Regions from separate parts of the Rossellomorea vietnamensis genome, predicted to be linked through region 3. Evidence: predicted binding sites of a transcription regulator. Region 3 holds the regulator's gene; each other region holds the start of a gene.
What was found. The regulator Rex, encoded in region 3, represses fermentation and respiration genes when NADH is low (regulators of the CRP and FNR family bind a similar motif). The targets are predictions, from matches to a motif close to TTGTGAAATATTTCACAA.
Positions count from the first base shown of each region.

Region 1: the regulator Rex is predicted to act here: its motif matches at 2,269-2,286, upstream of N5C46_RS07705 (L-lactate dehydrogenase).
Region 2: the regulator Rex is predicted to act here: its motif matches at 4,720-4,737, upstream of cydD (thiol reductant ABC exporter subunit CydD).
Region 4: the regulator Rex is predicted to act here: its motif matches at 4,527-4,544, upstream of N5C46_RS05805 (cytochrome ubiquinol oxidase subunit I).

Region 1 covers NZ_CP104558.1:1,505,353-1,511,352, forward strand. The annotation lists gene N5C46_RS07690 (NCS2 family permease) at 1-759, shown strand, start outside; gene N5C46_RS07695 (histidine phosphatase family protein) at 819-1,364, opposite strand; gene N5C46_RS07700 (GNAT family N-acetyltransferase) at 1,508-2,044, opposite strand; gene N5C46_RS07705 (L-lactate dehydrogenase) at 2,380-3,330, shown strand; gene N5C46_RS07710 (hypothetical protein) at 3,419-3,925, shown strand; gene N5C46_RS07715 (SIMPL domain-containing protein) at 3,916-4,587, shown strand; gene N5C46_RS07720 (NAD(P)H-dependent oxidoreductase) at 4,665-5,204, opposite strand; gene proC (pyrroline-5-carboxylate reductase) at 5,325-6,000, opposite strand, start outside.
Region 2 covers NZ_CP104558.1:1,498,028-1,504,027, forward strand. The annotation lists gene N5C46_RS07660 (LacI family DNA-binding transcriptional regulator) at 1-80, opposite strand, end outside; gene N5C46_RS07665 (hypothetical protein) at 230-370, shown strand; gene N5C46_RS07670 (nitroreductase family protein) at 573-1,190, shown strand; gene cydC (thiol reductant ABC exporter subunit CydC) at 1,241-2,959, opposite strand; gene cydD (thiol reductant ABC exporter subunit CydD) at 2,960-4,690, opposite strand; gene N5C46_RS07685 (M20/M25/M40 family metallo-hydrolase) at 4,898-6,000, opposite strand, start outside.
Region 3 covers NZ_CP104558.1:2,546,641-2,552,640, reverse strand. The annotation lists gene N5C46_RS13065 (ABC-F family ATP-binding cassette domain-containing protein) at 1-869, opposite strand, end outside; gene N5C46_RS13060 (redox-sensing transcriptional repressor Rex) at 1,061-1,738, shown strand; gene N5C46_RS13055 (twin-arginine translocase TatA/TatE family subunit) at 1,793-1,963, shown strand; gene tatC (twin-arginine translocase subunit TatC) at 1,979-2,746, shown strand; gene N5C46_RS13045 (YdiK family protein) at 2,762-2,971, opposite strand; gene N5C46_RS13040 (CPBP family intramembrane glutamic endopeptidase) at 2,968-3,711, opposite strand; gene groES (co-chaperone GroES) at 4,001-4,288, shown strand; gene groL (chaperonin GroEL) at 4,344-5,978, shown strand.
Region 4 covers NZ_CP104558.1:1,123,678-1,129,677, reverse strand. The annotation lists gene N5C46_RS05825 (peroxiredoxin) at 1-95, shown strand, start outside; gene N5C46_RS05820 (TlpA family protein disulfide reductase) at 175-630, shown strand; gene N5C46_RS05815 (ABC transporter ATP-binding protein) at 834-2,588, shown strand; gene N5C46_RS05810 (ABC transporter ATP-binding protein) at 2,599-4,422, shown strand; gene N5C46_RS05805 (cytochrome ubiquinol oxidase subunit I) at 4,663-6,000, shown strand.

The sequences.
Region 1 (6,000 bases), 1.0 Mb from region 3:
CTCATGGTCCTGAACGTCCATGGAGCCCTGTTCATCGGGATGATCGTGACTGGATTGATTGCGTACTTTACGGGAGACCTTTCCTTTAAGGAAGGATTCGTGGCCATTCCCCATCTTCCTGAAGGACTGATGGTAGCAAACCCGGTAACGGCTTTTGCCGACGTCTTCCAGTATGGATTATACGCGGTCGTCTTCTCATTCTTACTTGTCACCATCTTTGACACGACGGGAACGATGATCGGAGTGGCACAGCAGGCTGGCCTGATGAAAGGAAACACCCTTCCGAGGGCCCGCCAGGCACTTCTGGCCGATTCCATCGCGACAACGATCGGTGCGATGTTCGGGACGAGCCCGACATCCGCATATATCGAGTCTTCGGCTGGTGTTTCTGCCGGGGGAAGAACGGGATTGACCACCTTGACCGTATCGATCCTGTTTATCGCTTCCGCCTTTTTCGGGCCACTGGTCAGTTCCGTCTCAGGGATCTCTGCCATTACGGCTCCTGCCCTGATCATCGTGGGCAGCCTGATGATGGGAAGCATCTCCCAAATTAAATGGGATCAGTTGGATGAAGCCTTTCCTGCATTCCTCATCATCCTGAGCATGCCTTTAACATCCAGCATTGCAACGGGGATCGCATTGGGATTCATTTCTTATCCCTTACTGAAAGTAGTGAAAGGACAATGGAAACAAGTACATCCACTTGTTTATATCTTTGCTGTCCTGTTCTTCTATCAGCTCGCGTTCCTGCCTCATTGATTCAAATAGAGACTCGAAAGACCGTTCACAGTGAACGGTCTTTTTTGAATGAGCTGCGATTATATTCTTTTTACACTCTCGAGATTTCTATCATGGAATGCTAAACAATATACATCCGGCATCTCAAGTTCTCTCCAGAATTCCACTCCATATCTCGCGTCAAAATAATTCATGATCAGGACCATAATATTTCCGTGGGTTCCAATGACCACGTTTTTACCAGTATATTCTTCCAATATTTTAAATATCCCCTCCACACCCCTCTTTTGAGCGGTAAGATTCGACTCTCCGCCTTCCAGTGTAAGGGAAGGATCAGCCCAAACCGATGAAATGGCTTCCTGAAAGTTTTCGACAGGCACCGAGGATAGTGTGCGCTCTCTCATCTCTTCCACCAATGTGATTTCCTGATTGATATGCCCGGCTATTCCTTCTACCGTTTCCACGGCTCTTTTGTAGGGACTGGAACAAATCACATCAATCCCTTCCTCCTTCAATCGTTCCGTCACATTAAGAGCATCCTTTCTTCCCTTTTCAGACAGGGGCCTCGTTAACTCTTCCGGCGTATAAATCGAGTGGGCATGCCTGACCAGATATAATTTAGTCACGATCATATCCATTCACTCCTTTCTCTTAGACAACAATAAATAGGGCCGCCCGTTTGAACAGCCCCTGACTATTCGATATGTACTGCTTAGAAATCATGTTCTTCCTTTTTTACTTTCCAAAAAGCCACGGGTGTATCTTCCATTTACTCAGGTATGAACTCCATTAACCAGGAATCATGGTACACCCCTTCATGAAGCTCATGCTCCCGCAGAATTCTGGCTTTACTGTATCCACACTTCTCATAACAGCGGATCGCTCTCGTGTTCCACGTCATCGGATCCATCACGAGGCGGTGGACTCCCTCCTTCTGAAGCAAGTATTCCACCACAGCACGAATGAGCTGTGTCCCGACACCCTTATTCCAATAATCCGTCTCTCCGATGAATTGATCCGTCCCATAAATCACTTCATCCAGATTCGTATAGCCGTAGCGTATCATCGTCTCATGATCGAGCTGATAATATTGAAGATAACCGATTTCAATTCCTTCATATTCAACAAGACAACTCATGACACCCCTATCCGAGAAGAATTTCTCCTCCACCATCTCGGGGGTGAAAGGGCGATCCCTGCCTTCATAAAATTCCAGGACGACGGGATCCGATAACCACCTCGAGAGCGTGTACTTATCCCCATCCACTAACGGACGGACATTCAACTCCCCAATCACGACATTCATACATACAACACCTCCATAAACAAACCTCTTCCTATATACATTCATCACAACCACTTAAAAACCCTTCTTTTAGAGGGACGGACCTTGATTCCTAGGACCAGGTCCTAGGAATCAAGGTCCGTCCCTCTCCAGTAACTTTGACATATTTGTGAATCATTTCACAATAAATGTATGATAGGATGTATTTATTAATAGAATATCAGTGAGAAACGTGTTATGATTTTTTGTGAAATACTTCACAAAATCTACAGATTCAATCTACTCTTCCCCTCTAACCATCGGGGATGGATGTTACCAATCGCTAGGACAAATCATGAAAGAATAGGTGATGACGTATGACAATCAAATGCACAAACAAAGTAGCTCTAATCGGTACAGGATTTGTCGGTTCCAGTTATGCCTTCGCTCTTCTCAATCAAGGAATCGCCCATGAGCTTGTGATGATCGACTTGAATAAGGAGAAAGCCGACGGAGATGCAAGGGATTTAAATCACGGTCTTGCTTTTGCTTCCCCCATGAAGATTTCAGCCGGGGATTATCGTGATTGTAGAGACGCTGATTTGGTCGTCATAACGGCCGGAGCCAATCAGGCCCCCGGTGAAACCAGATTGGACCTTGTAGAGAAAAATGTGAAGATCTTCAAAAACATCGTAGACTCCGTCATGGAAAGTGGTTTCAACGGAATCTTCCTTGTCGCCACCAACCCTGTCGACATCTTAACCTATGCCACGTGGAAATTCTCCGGCATGCCGAAAGAGAGAGTCATCGGCTCAGGGACGATACTCGATACAGCCAGGCTCCGCTACCTGGTCGGTCAGCACTTCGATATCGATACACGAAATATCCACGCCTATATCATGGGGGAACATGGCGACACAGAGTTCCCGGTATGGAGCCATACGACAGTTGGTGCAAGTCAGTTGAATGAACTGATTGATATGGACAAGGAGAACGTACAGAAAGACCTCGATGACATTTTTGTCAATGTAAGGGACGCAGCCTATCACATCATCGAACGAAAAGGGGCAACATACTACGGAATCGCCATGGGACTTGCCCGGATCACCAAAGCCATCTTCAATAATGAAAACAGCATCCTGACCGTTTCCGCTCTCCTCGAAGGAGAATATCAGGAACAGGACATGTATATCGGTGTACCGGCCATCATCAACCGGGATGGAATCCGAAAAGTTGTCGAACTTCCCTTGAATGAAAAAGAAAAGGCCCAGTTCTCCCATTCTGCCCAAACGTTGAAAAACGTCATGAAAAAAGCGCTGGAATCTTGATCCGGCACCTTATCACAGCAGATTAGACACGCACGCCCACTCCCCCTCCTCATAAGATAAAGAGAATTCTTTATGAGGAGGTTCTTCTATGTACGATCACAGACAATTATTCCCCGGCTTGCCCGGCGGAGGATCCGGCAGCGGATTTCCTGGTTTTCCCGGGGGAGGACAGGGTTCCGGTGGGGGCTTCCCCGGTATTCCCGGGTTTCCAGGCGGCGGCGGGGGTTCAGGCAGCGGTGGTTTCCCAGGCATTCCCGGTTTTCCCGGTGGAGGACAAGGAGCACCAAGCTCACCACCCCCTACAGGCGGGCAGGGCGGACAAAACCAACCACCACCCGGTCCACCACCGAACTTCCAACCGCAAAAAACCGCACTTCAAGGAACGCAAGGAGGGCCGAGCACCTTCGCAGTCGACCCGGGTGCCATCAGAAGATGCTTATTCCGATATACCTATATATGGTTAAGAAGAGATGCTTTCTGGTTCTACCCGGTGTTTGTCGGGCGCCGTTCCATTGCCGGATGGAGATGGATCGGATTCACATGGGTGTACTTCGGCATCGATTTGGATAAAATAGAATCCTTTACATGCGTGTAGGTGCCGCCATGCACTCCTACCCGTACTACCGAACCAATCAATCAAATGGCATCATAACCGTGAGCGGGGAACATACTTTGTATGTCGACCCGGATCAAGCCATCGTATCGATAGGCATTGTTACGAATGATAAAGAGCTTGAAGTTGCCCAAAACGAGAACAAGCAACTTTCCAACCGGGTCGTTCAATCCCTTTTAAATAACGGAGTCCGCCGACAGGATATCCAGACGTCCACCTATCAAGTACTTCCACAGTATCAATTCGAAGATGGAAAACAAACGTTCACCGGTTATGAAGTTCGACAAGTATTCAGGGTCACTGTTAAGTCGATCGAAAAAGTCGGGAAGATCATTGATGATGCTCTAAAGAGCGGGGCCAATCGTGTGGAAAACATTCAGTTCATTCAGTCTAACCCCATCGAATCCTACCAGCAGGCTCTCGCCCTAGCCTATCAAGAGGCATACCAAAAGGCCCTCACATTATCCGGCCAATCAAATCAACAGCTTAATCCACAGCCCAAATCCATTACGGAACAATCACGGCCCTCAGCCGTTCCCTTCATGAACACCGCCTATTTAAAGGCAGCCGACGAAAGTACGGCCGTTCAGCCGGGTCAAATCGCCGTCACAGCCATCATCACAGTAGAATTCAGGACCCATTAAAAAAACTGCCAAAGTAGATGACTACTGAGGCAGTTTTTTTCTGGCATCCACTTTCCATCACTCTTACAAAATACCGCCTACCGACCTCTCTTCAAATCCCCATCACTCACATAGGCAGCCACTTTCTCTGCAGAAATGGAGACTTCATCATCACTCAACATCCGGACGCCCTGCTCGGCATATGCAGGCAGGAAGGTCATCCCCGTAAGGTTAGCCATGGCCTGTAATGGCTTCAGCAATTCACTCATGGAATAATGATTATACCCTCCTGATTGGTAAGCCCCGGCAGGTCCGCCTGTTGAAGTGACAACCAGGAATTCCTTTCCATGCAGCTTCGTCCCTTCCGAACCGTATGCCCAACCATATTGAAGCACTTGATCCTGCCATTCTTTTAAAATGGCGGGAGTGCTGTACCAGTAGAATGGAAATTGAAATACGACCCGGTCGTGGGCCAGCAGAAGATGTTGTTCTCTTTCTACATCGATTTTCATATCAGGATATTCTTTATATAAATGATGGACCGTGACGTTCTCTTCCTTCTCCAGTCGGTCTGCCCACGCTTTGTTCATTCTGGATTCTTCTATGGTTGGATGTCCAACCAGCACTAATGTCTTCATATTCTCTCACTCCTTATTTGTATGTACAAATAATAACACAATTTCATTTGTACATACAAATATTATCTTAAAAATTTTTATTTTTTATTTTTCCTATTACATTTTCAGGAACTCAATCAGCTATTCACCAAGGGACTTCGATTTGCGCCCGCAGGCTTCCATAGCCGATAATACAGCCCCCTTAAACTGGTGTTTCTCTAAAGCCGCCACTGCTTCGATGGTCGCGCCTCCGGGTGAACAGACGGCATCCTTCAGCTCTCCGGGATGGGTGCCGGTTTCAAGGACCATTTTAGCAGCCCCAAGCACTGCCTGTGATGCCAGCTGATAGGCAAGACTCCTCGGGATTCCCTGGAGGACCGCTCCATCGGCGAGTGCTTCGATGAACATAAACACGTAGGCAGGAGAGGATCCGCTCACAGCCGGTATCGCATCCATCAAGCTTTCCTCGATTTTTTCCGCTTTTCCGAAGCTTTCAAGGATTGCCTGTACATGTCCCAAATCGCTATCTGTGATTTTTTCATTCACACAATATGCCGTCATTCCTTCCCCCACAAGACTCGGAGTATTCGGCATCGTCCGGACGATTTTGGCAGAAGGGGAAATCTGCTCTTCCATCCATTCAATCGTGATTCCAGCCGCAATCGTAATGATGATGCTCTCTTTTTTCAAGGAATCTTTGATGGATTCGATCAGTTCCTTGTATTGATCCGGTTTCACCGCAAGGAATACAATATCTGAAAAGGCAGCTACATCCAGATTGTCATCCGTCGCCTTCACTCCAAATTTCTCTCTGACC
Region 2 (6,000 bases), 1.0 Mb from region 3:
TAAGGATGGTCATTCAATACCCTGGAAACCGTTGACACCGAAACTCCTGCAAGCTTCGCAATACTTCTGATATTTGTCATACCCATACCCCTCAAGACCATATTTCATTCAAAAAATTTCTCTACAAAAAAAACGCTTGCTCTGAAACGCGTTTCACACTTTAAAGTAAAATCATGCAAGGAATATCAATGCTCTTTCATTCCAATTAACATGATAAGGAGGCTATACTATGCTCGGCATTTTATCCTTACCCATTCTCTGTGCCATCATCATCGGCGGAAGTTACGCTGCATTAAAGCCCATCCATTTCCACACTTCCTACGATCAGGATGATCCCTTTGAGCACATCTACAACTCTAAGCTTCTTTAATTCATACGCCTGCTTTCCAAGTGAAGCAGGCTTTTATTTTCAACATCCACCGCGGATCGTTTTCCCACACATCCTAAAACTTCATTCCTTGACGCATACTAAAACGTCGGTTATATTGTTCGTATTGCAAAACAACTTACAAAAAGTAAGTAACATACAATTATATACCACATTATAACATTTCTTCATACATCAAGGAGGCATACTCATGGATAATTTCTTTCAAATCGTCGACGAACGCCGCTCCACGAAAGTATACGACCCTCACGTGGAAATCCCCCGTGAGGAATTAGTCAGCCTGCTAGAGGCGGCTGGGAAAGCTCCATCTGCATGGAATCTCCAGCAATGGAGATTCCTTGTATTTGACCATAAAGAAGTACAGGAACGCTTACTTCCGATCGCCTATCACCAGCAGCAGGTACAGGATGCTTCTGCGGTCGTGGCTATACTTGGTGACCTTGAGGCCAATAAAAACATTGATCCCGTCTTTGATCCTGCGATTGAGAAAGGCGAAATGACGTCAGAAATCAAAGAGGTCCTGAAGAAACAGATCGAAGGTGCGTACAGCCGTGAGGAATACCCCCGGGACGCGGCATTCAGCAATGCGTCACTCGCTGCCATGCAATTCATGCTTGCCGCGAAAGCGAAGGGCTGGGACACTTGTCCGATCGGTGGATTCAATCCGGCTACCCTCGTTTCTGAATTCAAAGTATCCGGGCGTTATCTTCCGATCATGCTGATCACAATCGGAAAACCCCTTCAAAAAGCTCGAAAGACAGATCGACTGGACATCCGAAACTTAATTGATTGGGCAGAATGATTGCCTGTTACGAAAGCCACATCCTGCATGGGATGTGGCTTTACTGTGAGTTAGAATAGGACGCTCTTTTCAATCTGCTTCATTTCATAGAAATAGCCTTTTTGACTCATAAGCTCCTGATAGCTTCCTGATTCCACCACACTCCCCTGATCCATGACGATGATTTGGTCCATTTTTTCAAGACCTGTCAATCGATGACTGATCAGAACCAGCGTATCCCCTTCGGCTGCTGAATACAGATGGTCAAATATTTCTTTTTCCATCAGTGCATCAACGGAAGATGTCGGTTCGTCGAGCATCCATAATGGTGCGTCTTTCAAAAGGGCCCTTGCAATCGCCAACCGCTGCTTTTCCCCTCCGGAAAGATTCTCTCCTTTTTCCAATACTTCATCCTCTAAAGAAATGTGATCCAGTTTCACTTTATCCAATGCCGACTTCATTTCTGCATCTGTCAAATCATCGCGCACGAGCATCAGGTTTTCTTTGATTGTACCGTAAAAGAAATGGTTTTCCTGAAGAACAACATTCGCATACCCCCACAATGATTCTTTATCGATATCCTTAATGGAAGCATCATTGACGAAAATCGCTCCTTCATCCGTTGGGTAAAAGTGTAATAACAATTGAAGTAATGTAGACTTTCCTGACCCCGATGGTCCTACGATCGCTGTTTTCGAACCTGCTGGGAGCTCGAGACTCACACTGTCCAATGTCTTTCTTTCCTCCCCATCGAAAGAAAAACTCACATCCTTCACGCAGAAGGAAGGAACATCCCCTTCAAGAAGCGAAGCCATTGGAGGTCCGTCCCTCTCGACAGGTTCTTCGGGCGTGATAGTAGAAAGTCTGGTTGCCGCCCGGCGTGAATCTTCAAAGTGGGCAGGCAGGATCGCCATTGGTGTGGCGTTTTCGAATACGGTTAATGAGATCATGACAAGCATGGCAAGGAATATTCCGTCCAATTGACCCGCTGCTACTGAATAAGCCCCCAAAGCCAAAACTATCCATGAAATGATCAGGGAAACGAGGATGTTCGTTGAATGACTAAAGAGAGAATATCGGCTCTCCCTTTCCTGCTCACTCACATACCCTGTCGCTGCCTGGACAAGACTGGCCTCTTTTTCCTCCAGTCTACGATAGATCTTCAGGTCCCTGAATCCATAAAGAAATTCCGTCACCTCTGTCGATAACTCCCCTCTTCTTTCCCGCAGCGTCCCCTCCACTTTTCTCTGTTTATATGCGAAGTAGGCTGGGACGATATAGCCTGTCAACAATAGACCTCCGAGAAGGACCAGGGCAATCGAAACAGAGTAATACACAGTAAATAAAACCGTGCTTAAAAATACCATCACCAGGATGACGGGCGGATAAAAGACACGAAGAAAGAAATTCTGGAGGCTCTCAACATCCCCTACGATTCTTGCGAGAAGGTCCCCGCTTCGATAACGCCCGAAAATCCCCGGTGCGAGGGGCTCGATTTTTTCATAGATGGAAACCCGCAGGTTCGCCAAAATCGTGAACGTGGCCCGATGGGAAAAATAGCGTTCCCCATACCGGCTAAGTGCCTTCGTTAAGCCAAACAATTTTAACAGGGCAATCATGACGGTCAGGGCATAAAGCGGTACCTCCAAGGCCGCTTTGGAAATTAAATACCCACTTGAAGCAAAGAGTCCCACAGAGGTAATTCCAGCCAGAAAGCCTAAAAGAATTGAATACACAACATCCTTCTTTTCCTTCATCATCAGCTTTACGACAAATTGTAATTCTTTCATCTAATGTTTCACCCCTTGCTGTACATTCACCATATCACGATAGTGAGGAGCCGATTTCATGAGCTCCTCATGAGTTCCAAGCCCAGCCACTTTTCCTTTATCCAACAACAAAATGGCATCTGCTTTTCGTATTGTATGAAGGCGGTGCGCTACTGTAATGACGGTAGAACCCTTAGCCAACTCCTCCATCGACGACTGCAGGATTTGCTCGGTACCAATATCCAGTCCGGTAGTCGGTTCATCAAACAAGATGAGGGACGGACCTTTGAGGAACGCCCTTGCAATGGCAATGCGCTGCTTCTCCCCACCGGAAAGCCCTCTCCCCGCTTCCCCGATCGGTGTATCATATCCCTTCTGAAGTCCCGCGATCATTTCAGCAATCCCCGCTTTTTCAGCAGCGGATACGATTTCTTCTCGAGTGATCCCTTTTCTTCCCCCGACCGCGATATTCTCAGCTATCGTACCGGAGAATAAGTACGGGTTCTGTGAAATGTAACTCAATTGATCAAACCAGTCACTTTCCGCGTATTCGCTTCTCGGGACTCCATTAATGAGAAGGTCTCCCTCAGAAAGATCAAGCAGACCTGCCAGCAGATGAAGGAGGGTTGTCTTCCCCGCTCCACTCTGACCGATGACCGCCACCTGGCTCTGTGAAGGGAAGGAGGCGGTGACCCCTTTAAGGGCATAGCCTTTTTCACTGTAGGAGAACCCGAGGTTACGCAGTTCGATGGTGGGAGGAATCCCATTTGAATTGAACTCCCTTTCCCCCCATTTGACCGGCTGACCCTTTTCCTGAAGCTCCTCCATGACCTTCTTTGCGGCCCCCATGCTCCCACGACCGGTATGAAAGGCATTCCCCAGCTCTTTTAAAGACTGATAGAATTCCGGTGCCAGGACAAGAACGAAGAAAGCGGTAAAGAATGGGATACTCTCAAAGACTACCAATCTCAGCCCCACCTCCAGGGCGATCAGGCCGATGCTTAACATGGAAATGAATTCAAGCATCAACGAAGACAAAAATGCCGTCTTCAATACATCCATGGTCGCTTCCCGGAAATCCAGACTGCTTGATTTGATCCCCTCTTTCTGTTGCTTCCCCTTCCCAAGTAACTTTAAAGTAGGCAATCCTTGAAGAGTATCGAGGAACCTCCCGGAAAACGCGGTCAGCTTATTCATCTGCTTCTCTGATTTCTTCTTGGTCATGACTCCGATGATGGCCATGAATAATGGGATGAATGGAGCCGTCACCACCATGATCAAACCTGTATACACATGCTCGGTGAAGATGGTGATCAGCAGGATCAAAGGAACGATGGTGGTCTGGATCCTTTGAGGAATATACTGACTGTAAAATCCGTCCACCCCATCGACCGCATCCATCATCGTGCTGACCTTTTGACCCGATTGACCTTGAATGGAGGCCTGAAGGGGATTCTTTGCCCATTTCTTTAACAGCCGTTTCCTCAGGTCCCCCTTCACCTTTCTTGCCATCCTGATTCCGATCCGGCCATTGACATATGAAAGGGCGGCCCTCCCTATGAGTATGAGAAGCAAAGCCCCAAGCATGGGGAGAATCTCCTGGAACCCCAACTTCTTTATAAATATCGAATTAACAATGCTTACGAGCAAATAAGCCTGTCCCACAACGACTCCTCCCATCAACAGGGAAGTCCCGTAAAGCGTCATGGTGGATGCTCTTTGCTCTTTGGCTAATTGATTAAGCTCTTTCATATTTTCTCTCAACCCCAAAAGTTAAAAGTTAGTGAAATACTTCACAATCTATATTATAGTAAACTTGTTCCGTTCATGCATCTTTTGGGATTGACCGTTTTGTGACAATTTTCTATTGAAAGCCCAGAAAAATTCATTACTATTGTAAATCTCACTCTACAACCAATAAAAAATAGAGAGGGAAATAACCTCTCTACCTTTTCCATATCAAATTTCCAGCAAGTCCTTCGTCACCCGCCTGATAATCTCCGGCAGGACGGAGAACGTATAGGGTTTATACACTCTTTCGGTCCATTGATGACCGTCTTTCCCGTAGACTCCTATATTAATGGAGGGGATGTTCAGCTTTCGGATCATGTCAATGGGCACCGGGTACAGGTGATCGATGAGGGGCAGATTCTTCTTGAACACTTCAATATCTTCATCTTCTTCGTGGAGGGAAAGAAAGCTGCCATCTGCGAGATAAGGGAAAAACCGTTTGATGACGAATTCTTCGCCTGTCTCATTTGAAATATCATCCAAGCAGGTTCCGAGCACCTCTCTCACCTTTTTGCCGTACTCATTTTCCTCATTCACAAAATTATGTGGTAAAAAAGGCGGAGCGAAGAATAGGATGACCCTTGGTGTCCTGTCGGGATCAAGATGCTGTAGGGCTTCCACCATTGTATAAGCAATCGTCCGTCTGTCCTCCCCTTCCATATCATGAAAGATTTTTTTCATGACGGGGTCCGGATCTATGCCCCTTTCTTTCAGCCAGAATATATACTCCCTTAACGTAAGGACTTCCACTTCCCATGAAAATTCCCGTTCAGGGAATCCGTGATAGCTCCGGTACTGTTCGAACTGCCTTTTGCTTCGCTCTTCCATTTCACTTACTACCTTCAATGCGACCTTTTTCATATCGTACAGCACTTCCCGAGCCGTCCTTTCATATACAAAATAGTTGAAATACAGAGACGCACTGAGTGGGGTCTGAACATTATACGTATGCTTATCATCTTTAAAATAGAGACATGAAGGCGGCAGGGTGAACTCCCCGGGGATATCCTCGAGGTAATCAAGATTCTGATTGATTTCGAGATTGATCTTCGAAGCGATCACGGTTGGATCAATCGACGTCAGGACATCCCCTACATGCGCTTCTCTTCCATATATATAGAAACTTGGCAGCAGCTTCCCCGCTGCTCCCGTATAAATATACCGTTTACAATCCCCGTCATAAATAGGGGAAATGAAGTCTGTGTTGATTGCTGCTAAATAGTCCAAGCCTTCGTTTTTCAAGCGGTGGAGATCGCTTAAAGCCGCAATCA
Region 3 (6,000 bases):
GTGGTGGAGGCCCTGGCGATATTCCGTTGAATGAAGTCCTCGAGCTTTGCGACTTCCTGCTGCTGACGCTCGAACATTTTGAGTTCTTTCTCATAGTCTTCCGCTTTTTGTTCAAGATACCTGCTGTAGTTCCCAAGGTATTTCTTACTCCTGTTCCGGGAAATTTCATACACTTGATTAACGACGCTGTCTAAAAAGTAGCGATCATGGGAAACGATCAGGACGGCTCCTTCATAGCTTTGAAGATACGTTTCAAGCCATGATAAGGTTTCGATATCCAAGTGGTTGGTCGGTTCATCAAGGATGAGGATGTCAGGCTTGGTCAGTAGAAGCTTACCAAGGGCAAGGCGGGTTTTCTGACCACCGCTCAATGTGGATATCTTTGTTTCGTAATCAAAATCGGCAAAGTTCAATCCGTGAAGGACGGAACGGATATCCGCTTCATACTGATAGCCGCCGGAATCTTTGAAGAGAACCTGGAGTTGATCGTATTCCTTCAATACCCGTTGATAGACATCCTCTTGTTCATATACCGAAGGATCGGCCATTTGCTGCTCCAATGATCGTAATTTCTTTTCCTGCTCTTTCAATTCCTCAAAGACGGTCAGCATCTCAGACCAGATGGAAAGATCCGATTCGAGACCCGTATTTTGGGCAAGATACCCGATGGAGACGCCTTTTGGCTTTGTGATCTCCCCGGAATCGTAGGAAAGGTGACCTGCTATTATTTTTAGAAGAGTCGACTTCCCCGCACCGTTACGGCCTACAAGGGCAACGCGATCTCTAGTCTGTATTTCAAGTTTAATATTTGATAGGATATTATCTGCACCGAAGTTTTTTGTTAATTGATTCACTTGTAAAAGAATCATGACGTTTCACCTCTATTTCATAGTGCTAGTGTACCGTATAAGAGAGGGAAACGGCAATAAAACACCTATTAATCTTCGTACACTTAGGATAAAATATAGTGTATGATGAGTAGTAGAGTTTAATAAATTCTGGATGCTTTCAATTTTGGAAGCGGTATCAGAGGTTTTGAATAGATGTGGGGGAATACAATATGAACCAGGATACAACGAAAATTCCACAGGCAACGGCCAAGCGCCTTCCGCTATATTATCGATTTATCAAGAATCTGTACTCATCCGGTAAGCAGAGGGTTTCATCAAAGGAATTAAGTGAAGCGGTGAAAGTTGATTCTGCTACGATCCGCAGGGACTTTTCTTATTTTGGTGCATTGGGTAAAAAGGGATACGGCTATAATGTCAATTATCTGTTATCCTTCTTCCGTAAGACACTGGATCAGGATGCCCTTACAAAGGTCGTGCTGATCGGGGTGGGGAATCTTGGTACAGCGTTTCTTCATTATAATTTCATCAAGAATAATAATACGAAGATTGAAATGGCTTTCGAGGTAGATGAAAAGAAGGTCGGGACTCAAATCAGCGACGTACCCGTTTTTCATTTAGATGATTTAGAAGAGAAGCTTGTGGGGCATGATATTGAAGTAGCGATTCTGACGGTACCGGCATCTTCTGCTCAGAATATCACAGACCGATTGGTTTCTTCGAATATAAAGGGGATACTGAATTTCACCCCTGCGAGATTGACGGTGCCCGACCATATCCGCGTCCATCATATCGACTTGGCGGTGGAACTTCAGTCACTCGTATACTTCTTGAAGCATTACTCGGAGGATGACACGGAAATGTCACAAGATGGAATCATAACAGAATAGAAAATTCTTCATATTTACGTTATGATAGAATGGTAAAAGAGGAGGTGTCTCATTATGCCAGGTCCAGGTAGCCTCGTATTAATAGCAGTCGTTGCTTTACTTATTTTTGGCCCTAAGAAACTTCCGGAATTAGGAAAAGCGGCAGGAAATACATTGCGTGAATTTAAAAATGCAACAAAAGGCTTAGCAGATGATGAAGACGAAAAAAATAATAGTGCTAAGTAGAGTAGGATGAACGCCATGAGTCAAAGAGACATGACAGTTTATGAACATATAGGAGAATTGCAAAAACGACTCATGTTTGTAGTCGTTTTCTTCTTGTTAGCAGTTGTGGTAAGCTTCTTTCTTGCAGAACCGCTGATCAGATACTTACAGCATGCCGATGAAGCGAAAGAGTTAACCATGAATGCCTTTCGTATCACAGATCCTCTCAAGATCTATATGGAAATGATCATGTTCATTGCTTTGATCATGACATCCCCTATCATTCTCTTTCAAGTCTGGTCTTTTGTGAGCCCTGGTTTATATGAAAGAGAAAGAAAAGTGACGCTTAGTTATATTCCAGTTTCCCTTATCCTTTTCTTAGGCGGATTGTCATTTTCTTATTTTATTTTGTTTCCATATATCGTGAAATTCATGATGGGTTTATCAACGAACCTAAATATAGAACAAGTGATAGGGATAAACGAATATTTCCATTTCTTATTCCAAATCACGATTCCTTTCGGTTTTCTGTTTCAGCTACCCGTAGCCATGCTTTTTCTTACAAGGTTAGGTATTGTCACACCGATGATGATGGGAAAAATGAGGAAAGCAGCCTACTTTATCTTATTGGTCATCGCGGCCCTTATCACCCCACCGGACATCGTGTCCCATCTAATGGTGACGGTACCGTTGTTCATACTATATGAAATCAGCATCTGGATATCCAAGATCGGATATAAAAAGGTGATTGAGGCAGAGCAGAAGCTTGAAATGGAAAAGTACGAGGATATAAATAAGGATTGATCAAATGATCAATCCTTATTTTTTGTGCTTTATTTGTTTTTTGATTTTGAAATGCAGCATGACCATCCGTAACCCGGAACCGAAGTCCAGGGTTGCAAGAAAGATGAGCATATACGTGAAAAATCCCCAACCTTCATCATTCTGTACGTTTTGTACAGCAAAGTATGTGAAGAGCACACCGAGAAGGAGATAGATCACTCCTGAGAATAATGGTGATCTCCTCATAGAAATAATCCTCCAATAAATCCTTGTATTTTTTCAGCTTCATTCATCATTTTATCGATTTCGTCCTTATAGATAGATTGCATTAGAACGACCGTTGTATTCATGGCCACGTGAGCAAATATTGGCACAAGGATCCGCTTCGTTTTTACATAAAGAAAGGCAAAGGTGAATCCCATTGCTGAATACAGGATCACATGCTCAGGCTCGAAATGGGCAAGAGCGAAGATGACCGAGCTGATGAGAGCAGCAAAGAAGAAATGCATCTTCTCATACAGAACGCCGAAAATGATCTTTCTGAATACGATCTCTTCCAGAATGGGTCCGATGATGGCCGCGACCAGCATGGATAATGGAACCTTTTCAATGATGCCGATAATCATCTGGGTATTTTCAGAACCCATTTGGATTCCTAATGCATATTCAACCTGTATGGCAACCGATTGAGCGATGAATGCCATGAAAATCCCGAGAACCGCCCAAACAATCGAACGGCCGGCACCAATGGGAGCACTCCGTTCAAGCCGGGTGCTGGTTTCGCTTTTCCTTAAGATGCCTCCCACAATGAGAAGGGTCAGCGTGAAGCTGATGACAAGCCAGTATCCGGGGACAAGGCTCCGTACCGTCTCATCGGGCTTACTGAGGACGTCGACACCGATCTTATATAAAAGGGGTACCCCGACAATGCTTGAAAGCTGCATGACGATATAGGCAATTAAAATAAATCCGAAATGTTTTTTCAACGTTTGATCTCCTTTAGCACCTGTAAGATAACGGTCATGTTACTCCTGTACAATTCTACTAAGAAAACCGTAACTGTTCAAATCTAAGGGTTTTATTCACCCTGGAATATATGGGGAAAGGAGGGCATAGGATAGGAGGGTGTGAAAAAAAGAGAAAAATGACGAAAAAAATTTTAGGCAGGACTCTTGCAAAATGAAAACGAATTAATTAATATAATAGTTGTGTTAGCACTCACAGTGAGCGAGTGCTAATAAAAAACATTTACATAATTCAAGGAGGTTGTTTCACTTGTTAAAACCACTAGGTGATCGCGTCGTTATCGAGCTAGTTGAGTCAGAAGAAAAAACAGCAAGCGGTATTGTGCTACCGGATTCCGCAAAGGAAAAGCCACAAGAAGGTAAAGTGATGGCTGTAGGTACTGGTCGCATTCTTGACAACGGTGAGCGCGTTGCTCTTGAGGTAGCTGTCGGCGATCGAATCATTTTCTCTAAATACGCTGGTACAGAAGTGAAATACCAAGGCACAGAATACCTGATCCTTCGCGATAGCGATATTCTGGCTGTAGTTGGCGAATAATTTAAATTCCGTAATAGTAAACCATACATTATTTAAATAAGAGGAGGACTTTATAATGGCTAAAGATATTAAATTCAGCGAAGAAGCACGCCGTTCCATGCTTCGCGGTGTCGATCAATTAGCAAATGCAGTAAAAGTAACTCTTGGACCAAAAGGACGTAACGTGGTGCTTGAGAAGAAATTCGGTTCACCACTTATCACAAATGACGGTGTAACCATTGCGAAAGAAATCGAACTGGAAGATGCATTCGAAAACATGGGTGCAAAACTGGTTGCTGAAGTAGCAAGCAAAACAAACGAAATCGCCGGTGACGGTACAACGACTGCAACGGTCCTTGCTCAAGCTATGATCCGTGAAGGTCTTAAAAACGTAACAGCTGGTGCAAACCCAGTTGGCGTACGTAAAGGGATTGAAAAAGCGGTTCAAGCGGCTATCGAAGAATTAAAAGTGATCTCCAAGCCGATCGAAGGCAAAGATTCCATCGCTCAAGTTGCGGCAATCTCAGCAGCTGACGAAGAAGTCGGCCAACTGATTGCAGAAGCAATGGAGCGCGTTGGTAACGACGGTGTTATCACAATCGAAGAATCTAAAGGATTCACAACTGAACTTGATGTAGTAGAAGGAATGCAGTTCGATCGTGGATATGCATCTCCATACATGGTCACTGATTCTGATAAAATGGAAGCTGTCTTAGAAAATCCATACATCCTGATCACTGACAAGAAAATCGGTAACATCCAGGAAGTACTTCCTGTTCTTGAGCAAGTCGTTCAACAAGGTAAGCCACTATTAATGGTAGCTGAAGATGTTGAAGGTGAAGCTCTTGCAACGCTTGTTGTGAACAAACTTCGCGGAACATTCAACGCAGTAGCTGTTAAAGCTCCTGGCTTTGGTGACCGTCGTAAAGCAATGCTTGAAGACTTAGCAGTTCTTACTGGTGGAGAAGTGATCACAGAAGATTTAGGCCTAGACCTTAAATCTGCGAACATCACTCAACTTGGCCGCGCTGCGAAAGTAGTTGTAACGAAAGAAAACACGACTGTCGTAGAAGGCTCTGGAGATCCAGAAAAAATCGCAGCTCGCGTAAACCAAATCCGTGCTCAATTAGAAGAATCCACTTCTGAGTTCGATAAAGAAAAATTACAAGAGCGCCTTGCTAAGCTTGCAGGTGGAGTAGCAGTTGTCAAAGTCGGCGCTGCAACTGAAACTGAGCTTAAAGAGCGTAAACTACGTATCGAAGACGCCCTGAACTCTACTCGCGCAGCAGTAGAAGAAGGGATCGTATCCGGTGGTGGTACGGCACTCGTGAACGTATACAACAAAGTAGCATCAATCGAAGCGGATGCAGATGTAGCAACTGGTATCAACATCGTGCTGCGTGCTCTTGAAGAGCCGATCCGTCAAATCGCTCACAACGCTGGACTCGAAGGTTCTATCATCGTAGAACGTCTGAAGAAGGAAGAAGTAGGTGTCGGATTCAACGCAGCTACTGGTGAGTGGGTCAACATGATCGAAAAAGGTATCGTAGATCCAACCAAAGTAACTCGTTCTGCGCTTCAAAACGCAGCGTCTGTTGCAGCAATGTTCCTGACTACTGAAGCAGTAGTAGCGGACATTCCTGAAGAAGGCGGCGGCATGCCGGATATGTCCGGTATGGGCGGCATGGGTGGAATGGGCGGCATGATGTAATACATCATCGCCCATTTCCTGG
Region 4 (6,000 bases), 1.4 Mb from region 3:
GCCGTGACGTTGAAGAAACATTACGTGTACTTCAAGCACTTCAAACCGGCGGTCTTTGCCCGGCGAACTGGAAGCCAGGTCAAAAAACTTTATAATTTTCAAAATGAATAAAGGCCTAACCGTTTGTTAGGTCTTTTTTTTACTCATAAACAGAAATTAAAGGAGGCACTCGTAATGAAACTGCGTGAACCTATGCCTGAACTCTCCGGTGCTACTGAATGGTTGAATGGAGAAGTAACAAAGAATGATCTTGTTGGAGATAAACCGACCCTGATCCACTTCTGGTCGATTTCTTGTCACCTATGTAAAGAAGCCATGCCCCAAGTCAATGAATTCCGTGACCGATACAGTGATAAACTGAACGTAATGGCTGTTCATATGCCCCGTTCAGAGGAGGATTTAAATCTGGACGAAATCAAGAAGGTGGCTGCTGAGCACGATATCACTCAACCGATCTTTGTGGACAGTGAGCATAAGCTGACCGATGCATTTGAAAATCAATACGTTCCTGCTTATTATGTATTTGATAAAGACGGAAATCTCCGTCACTTCCAGGCAGGAGGGAGCGGTATGAAGATGCTTGAAAAGCGTGTGAACCGTGTCCTGGATGAAATGGAAAAAAGCGAATAGGGATCAACCGTAATATGGAAGAGAGATCGGTCAAAAGACCGATCTTTTTTTTTGGTTTCGTTTTTACAATAGATATGAATAGAGAGTTAAAGGACAATTCACAAAAAGGAAAAAATTCTAAAAAAAGGGTAGATAAATATTTCGAAAGCCGATATATTTAGTAGTACGTTGTTTTTTTATGGAACACGGAGGGGAGAGAAAATATGGATACATTTAAAAAATTGAAAGCCTTTTACTGGCCTTATAAAAGGCATTTTATCATTTCAATGATTTTCTTGATTTTTGTTACAGGCATTACAGTGGTATATCCCATGATCTTACAAATTACAATTGATGATGTTATTCTCCAAGGGGAATATAAGTGGATTCCGTACCTTGCATTCGGATTCATCGGCATCATGGTCGTGAAAGGGATCGCTACATTCATCCAACAGTACAACGGGGACCTATTCGGGATCACATCGGTCTATCGTTTGAGGAACGAATTGTATGAAAAGCTTCAATTCCTCCCATTCAGTTATTATGATAACGCTAAGACAGGGGACTTGATGTCACGCCTGACGGCGGATGTAGAAGCTTTTCGCTTTTTCTTATCTTTTGGTTTCTCGGAATTGCTCCGCTTCTTCCTGCTGGTGACGGTCAGTTTTGGGGTGATGTTCTACTATTCACCATCATTGACGTTTGTCACCCTGGTTTCCCTGCCTTTTCTGGCCATTGCCGTATACAAATTCGATAAGGCTGTCCATCCTGCCTTTCGCGGTATCCGCAAATCCTTTGGAAAGCTGAACACGAATGTCCAGGAAAATATCTCAGGGATCAATACGGTGAAATCACTGTCCCGTGAAGATTTTCAAATCAATAAATTTAACCGGTCTAATGGTGATTATAAAGATAAGTATCTTTTCACCTCGGACATTTGGGCAAAATACTTCCCGCTCATGGAGTTCTTAGGGAATGTGAGTGTCGTGACACTCCTTGCATACGGTGGATATCTCGTCATGAATGGAAATCTGCAACCAGGTGAGCTTGTCGCCTTTTACAGCCTGGTCTGGTATATCATCTGGCCGATCATGAACCTTGGATTCACCATCAATCTTTTTTCACAGTCCAAGGCATCGGGAGAGAGATTACTGGAGATTTTGGAAGTGGATGAGAAGATAAAGGATCATAGTGGTGTCATCCATGTTGATCGCTTGAAAGGCGAAGTGGAATTCAAAGGCGTATCATTGAATTACACGGTGCATGACGAAGCAGCCCTGGAGGATATTTCCTTTAAGGCAGAACCCGGCAAGGTCATTGGTCTGATCGGGGGCACGGGATCAGGAAAAACGAGTATCACCCAGCTGATCACACGTTTCTATGAACCGGATAATGGAGAAATCCTCATTGATGGAAGGGATGTAAAAGAGTACTCACTAAAATCACTCCGTCAAAATATCGGATTCGTACTCCAGGAGTCATTCTTATTCTCCTCTACCATCAAAGCCAATATTTCTTATGGTCGACCGGAGGCATCAATGGAAGAAATTATCGAAGCAGCAAAACGGGCCGAGGCACATGATTTCATATCCGATTTGCCTGATGGGTATGATACAAGACTGGGTGAAAGGGGATTGGGTCTTTCAGGCGGTCAGAAACAACGGATTGCCATAGCACGTGCGATCTGCACGGACCCGTCGATCCTCATTCTTGATGATGCTACAAGTGCCGTCGATATGGAGACGGAATTCAGAATCCAAAAAGCGCTGAAAGAAGTCATGTCCGATCGTACGACCTTCATCATTGCACACCGGATTTCATCGCTAAAGCATGCCGACGAAATCATCGTCCTTGAGAATGGTAAAGTCGTTGAGCGAGGGGTTCACGATTTCTTACTGAAAAATAACGGACCATATCAGCGAATTTATGATATTCAATACCAAGACCAGAAAAAAATATTACAAACTCAGGAAGGGTAGGTGATAGGGTTTGAGCAAAAATAAGAAAGTGAATAAAAACATTCTGAGCAGGTTCCATTACTCAACCGATCAAGTAATCGATAAGCCATTCAACTGGGAACAGCTCTACCGTCTACTGACTTATTTAAAACCATATTCTAAAAAATTGTTGCCTTTGTCGATCATCACCGTTCTGATCACAACGGCTGTCCGCCTGATCATCCCGATACTGATCGGGGTGTACACACTGGATAAAGCGATCAGGCAAAAAGATGAGAATCTTCTCTTTACTCTTGTGGGAGTCATAGCGGGACTGTATGTTTTGAACTATATAGCCAATGTCCTCAGGATCAAATGGATGAATCAATTGGGGCAGGGAGTCATCTATGACCTGAGAAAACATTTATTCAGTCATGTACAGTGGCTTTCCCATCGTTTCTTTGATCAGCGTTCAGCAGGATCCATCCTTGTCCGGATCATGAATGACATCAACTCCCTTCAGGAACTTTTCACGAACGGTGTCATCAATCTGTTGATGGATATCATTCTGCTCATCGGAATCATCGTGATACTCTTTACGTTAAGTCCGGAACTCACACTTGCCGTCATGGTCATTTTGCCTATCATGTTCTTCATATCTACAAGCTTGCGCAAAAAAATACGCAAATCCTGGCAGGTGGTAAGGCTTAAGCAATCTAAACTTAATTCTCATTTAAATGAAAGCATCCAGGGAATCAGGGTGACACAATCCTTCACCCAGGAAAAAGAAAACATGGCCTTCTTTGATGGAGTCAACACAGAGACCTTCGATAGCTGGAGAACGGCAACAAAGAAAAATGCCATGTTCCGTCCACTGGTGGAATTAACCAATGCCATCGGAACCGCCGTCCTGATTTGGTTTGGGGCCCACCTCATTCAAAATGGATCCCTGGAGCTTGGTGAATTCGTCTCCTTCGCATTCTATCTGGGTATGTTCTGGGAGCCGATCTCAAGACTAGGGCAGGTGTATAATCAGCTGTTGATCGGGATGGCTTCATCCGAGCGAATCTTTGAATTCCTTGATGAACAACCGATTGTAAATGAAAAGAAAAATGCCATGAACCTGACGGATATCAAGGGAAGAATCCAATTCGAACATGTCGAATTCTCTTATGATGACAAACGTAAAGCACTCAGGGACATCAATCTGGAAATGAAAGCAGGGCAAACCGTTGCACTCGTCGGACATACAGGTTCTGGGAAGACGACGATCGCGAATCTCATCAGCCGATTTTACGACCCGACAAATGGGGTAGTGAAAATTGATGGAGTGGATTTACGGGATGCATCTGTTTCCAGCTTACGCAGTCAAATCAGCATCGTCCTGCAGGATACATTCATTTTCTCTGGAACGATCATGGATAATATCCGATTCGGACGCCCGGGTGCATCCGATGAAGAGGTCCTGAAGGCAGCCGAAGCCATCGGGGCAAATGAATTCATCGAAAAGTTATCCAACGGTTATGAAACGGAAGTCGAGGAACGGGGGAATGTGTTATCTGTTGGTGAAAGACAACTATTGTCCTTCGCACGTGCCCTTTTGGCCAACCCTCGCATCATCATCCTGGATGAAGCGACAGCATCCATCGATACAGAAACAGAAGTCAAGATCCAAAATGCATTGAAGAAATTACTGAACGGCCGTACCGCGATCATCATCGCCCACCGCCTATCCACAATCCGTGAGTCCGACAATATTTTTGTCCTTGAAAATGGAAAAATCAAAGAGTCTGGAAATCACGACGAATTGATGGAACAGGAAGGAGACTATTTTGAACTGGTAAAGTCACAGTTCAGGATGTTGGATGCGATGTAATGTGAAGTATTGAGGACCCCGCACTGGTGTGTGGGGTTTTTTTGTGGAGTGGTGGCGGTGAAACGGTTTCGTTCCCAGTTGGAGAAACTAAACAACAGAAAACTTTGTGAAAAACGTCACAAAATAGTCATTGTTCAATACTTCACAAACTCACCCTCAGGTTTTATAATGAACAATAAGTGATAAACAGTAGGAAAGAGCTGTTTACGATAAAAAGTAATTCGGTAGGGGGAGTAAAGAATGGTTTTGGATAGTGTGATTTTAAGCAGGATGCTCACGTCGACAACCCTTGCATTCCATATTATTTTTGCAACGATTGGGGTAGGGGTTCCGGTTATGATATCCATAGCGGAGTTCATGGGGATCAAACGAAATGATCCTCATTACCTTTTGCTGGCACGAAGATGGGCGAGGGGATTTACGATTACGGTGGCTGTCGGGGTGGTGACCGGGACTGCGATTGGCCTCCAGCTGTCCTTGTTATGGCCTTCGTTTATGCAGGTCGCCGGACAGGTGATTGCCCTGCCATTATTCATGGAGACTTTTGCGTTTTTCTTTGAGGCCATCTTTTTGGGGATTTATCTTTATACATGGGATCGATTCAAGAATAAATGGATTCACTGGCTTCTGACGATACCGGTGATGATCGGTTCTTCAGCTTCGGCACTATTCATTACGACTGTGAACGCGTTTATGAACACGCCACAGGGATTTGAATTGGAAAATGGAAAAGCAATCAATATCGACCCGATTGCAGCCATGCTGAATCCCGCGACACCAACCAAAGTGTTTCATGTGCTGACGACGGCATACTTAACATCTGCCCTCATACTGGCAGCCATCACAGCATTTGCGATCCTCCGTAAAAAGGGAGGGGACTATCATAAGAAAGCCCTGCGTTTAACGATGGTATCTGCGTTGATTTTCGCTTTTGGCTCTGCTCTTGCTGGGGATTTGTCGGCCAAGTTCCTGGCTGAATATCAGCCTGAGAAACTTGCGGCGGCAGAGTGGCACTTTGAGTCGGAAGAGAATGCCGATTTAATCGTTTTCGGGACGCTTGATGAAAACAATGAAGTCCATAATGAAATACGATTACCAGGTTTCCTGAGCTTCCTGGCGGGAAGTTCGTTTGATACGGAGGTCATCGGGTTGAATGAATTCCCGGAAGACGAACGGCCGCCTTTATGGGTACATTATTTGTTTGATTTGATGGTGTCCATCGGGTTTTACAGTATCTTCATTGCAGGGGCATTTATCTTATTCTGGAAATGGAAAAAAAGAAATGAATGGAATAAAGGATTGCTATGGGGGATTGTTGCCAGTGGACCGCTTGCGATGCTTGCCATCGAATTTGGCTGGATTTACGCCGAGGTCGGACGGCAGCCATGGATACTGCGAGGATATATGAAGGTCGCGGAAGCTGCAACAAAGGCAGACGGGGTCGGCTTGACGTTCGCGTTATTTGTTGGTCTCTATATACTCCTCGGCATCCTGTGTGTCGTTGTATTGATTAAAATGTTTAAAAATAAGCCGGCAGAGGCTGAATTGGAACAACGCTTTCCTAAAAAAGCGAGTTAG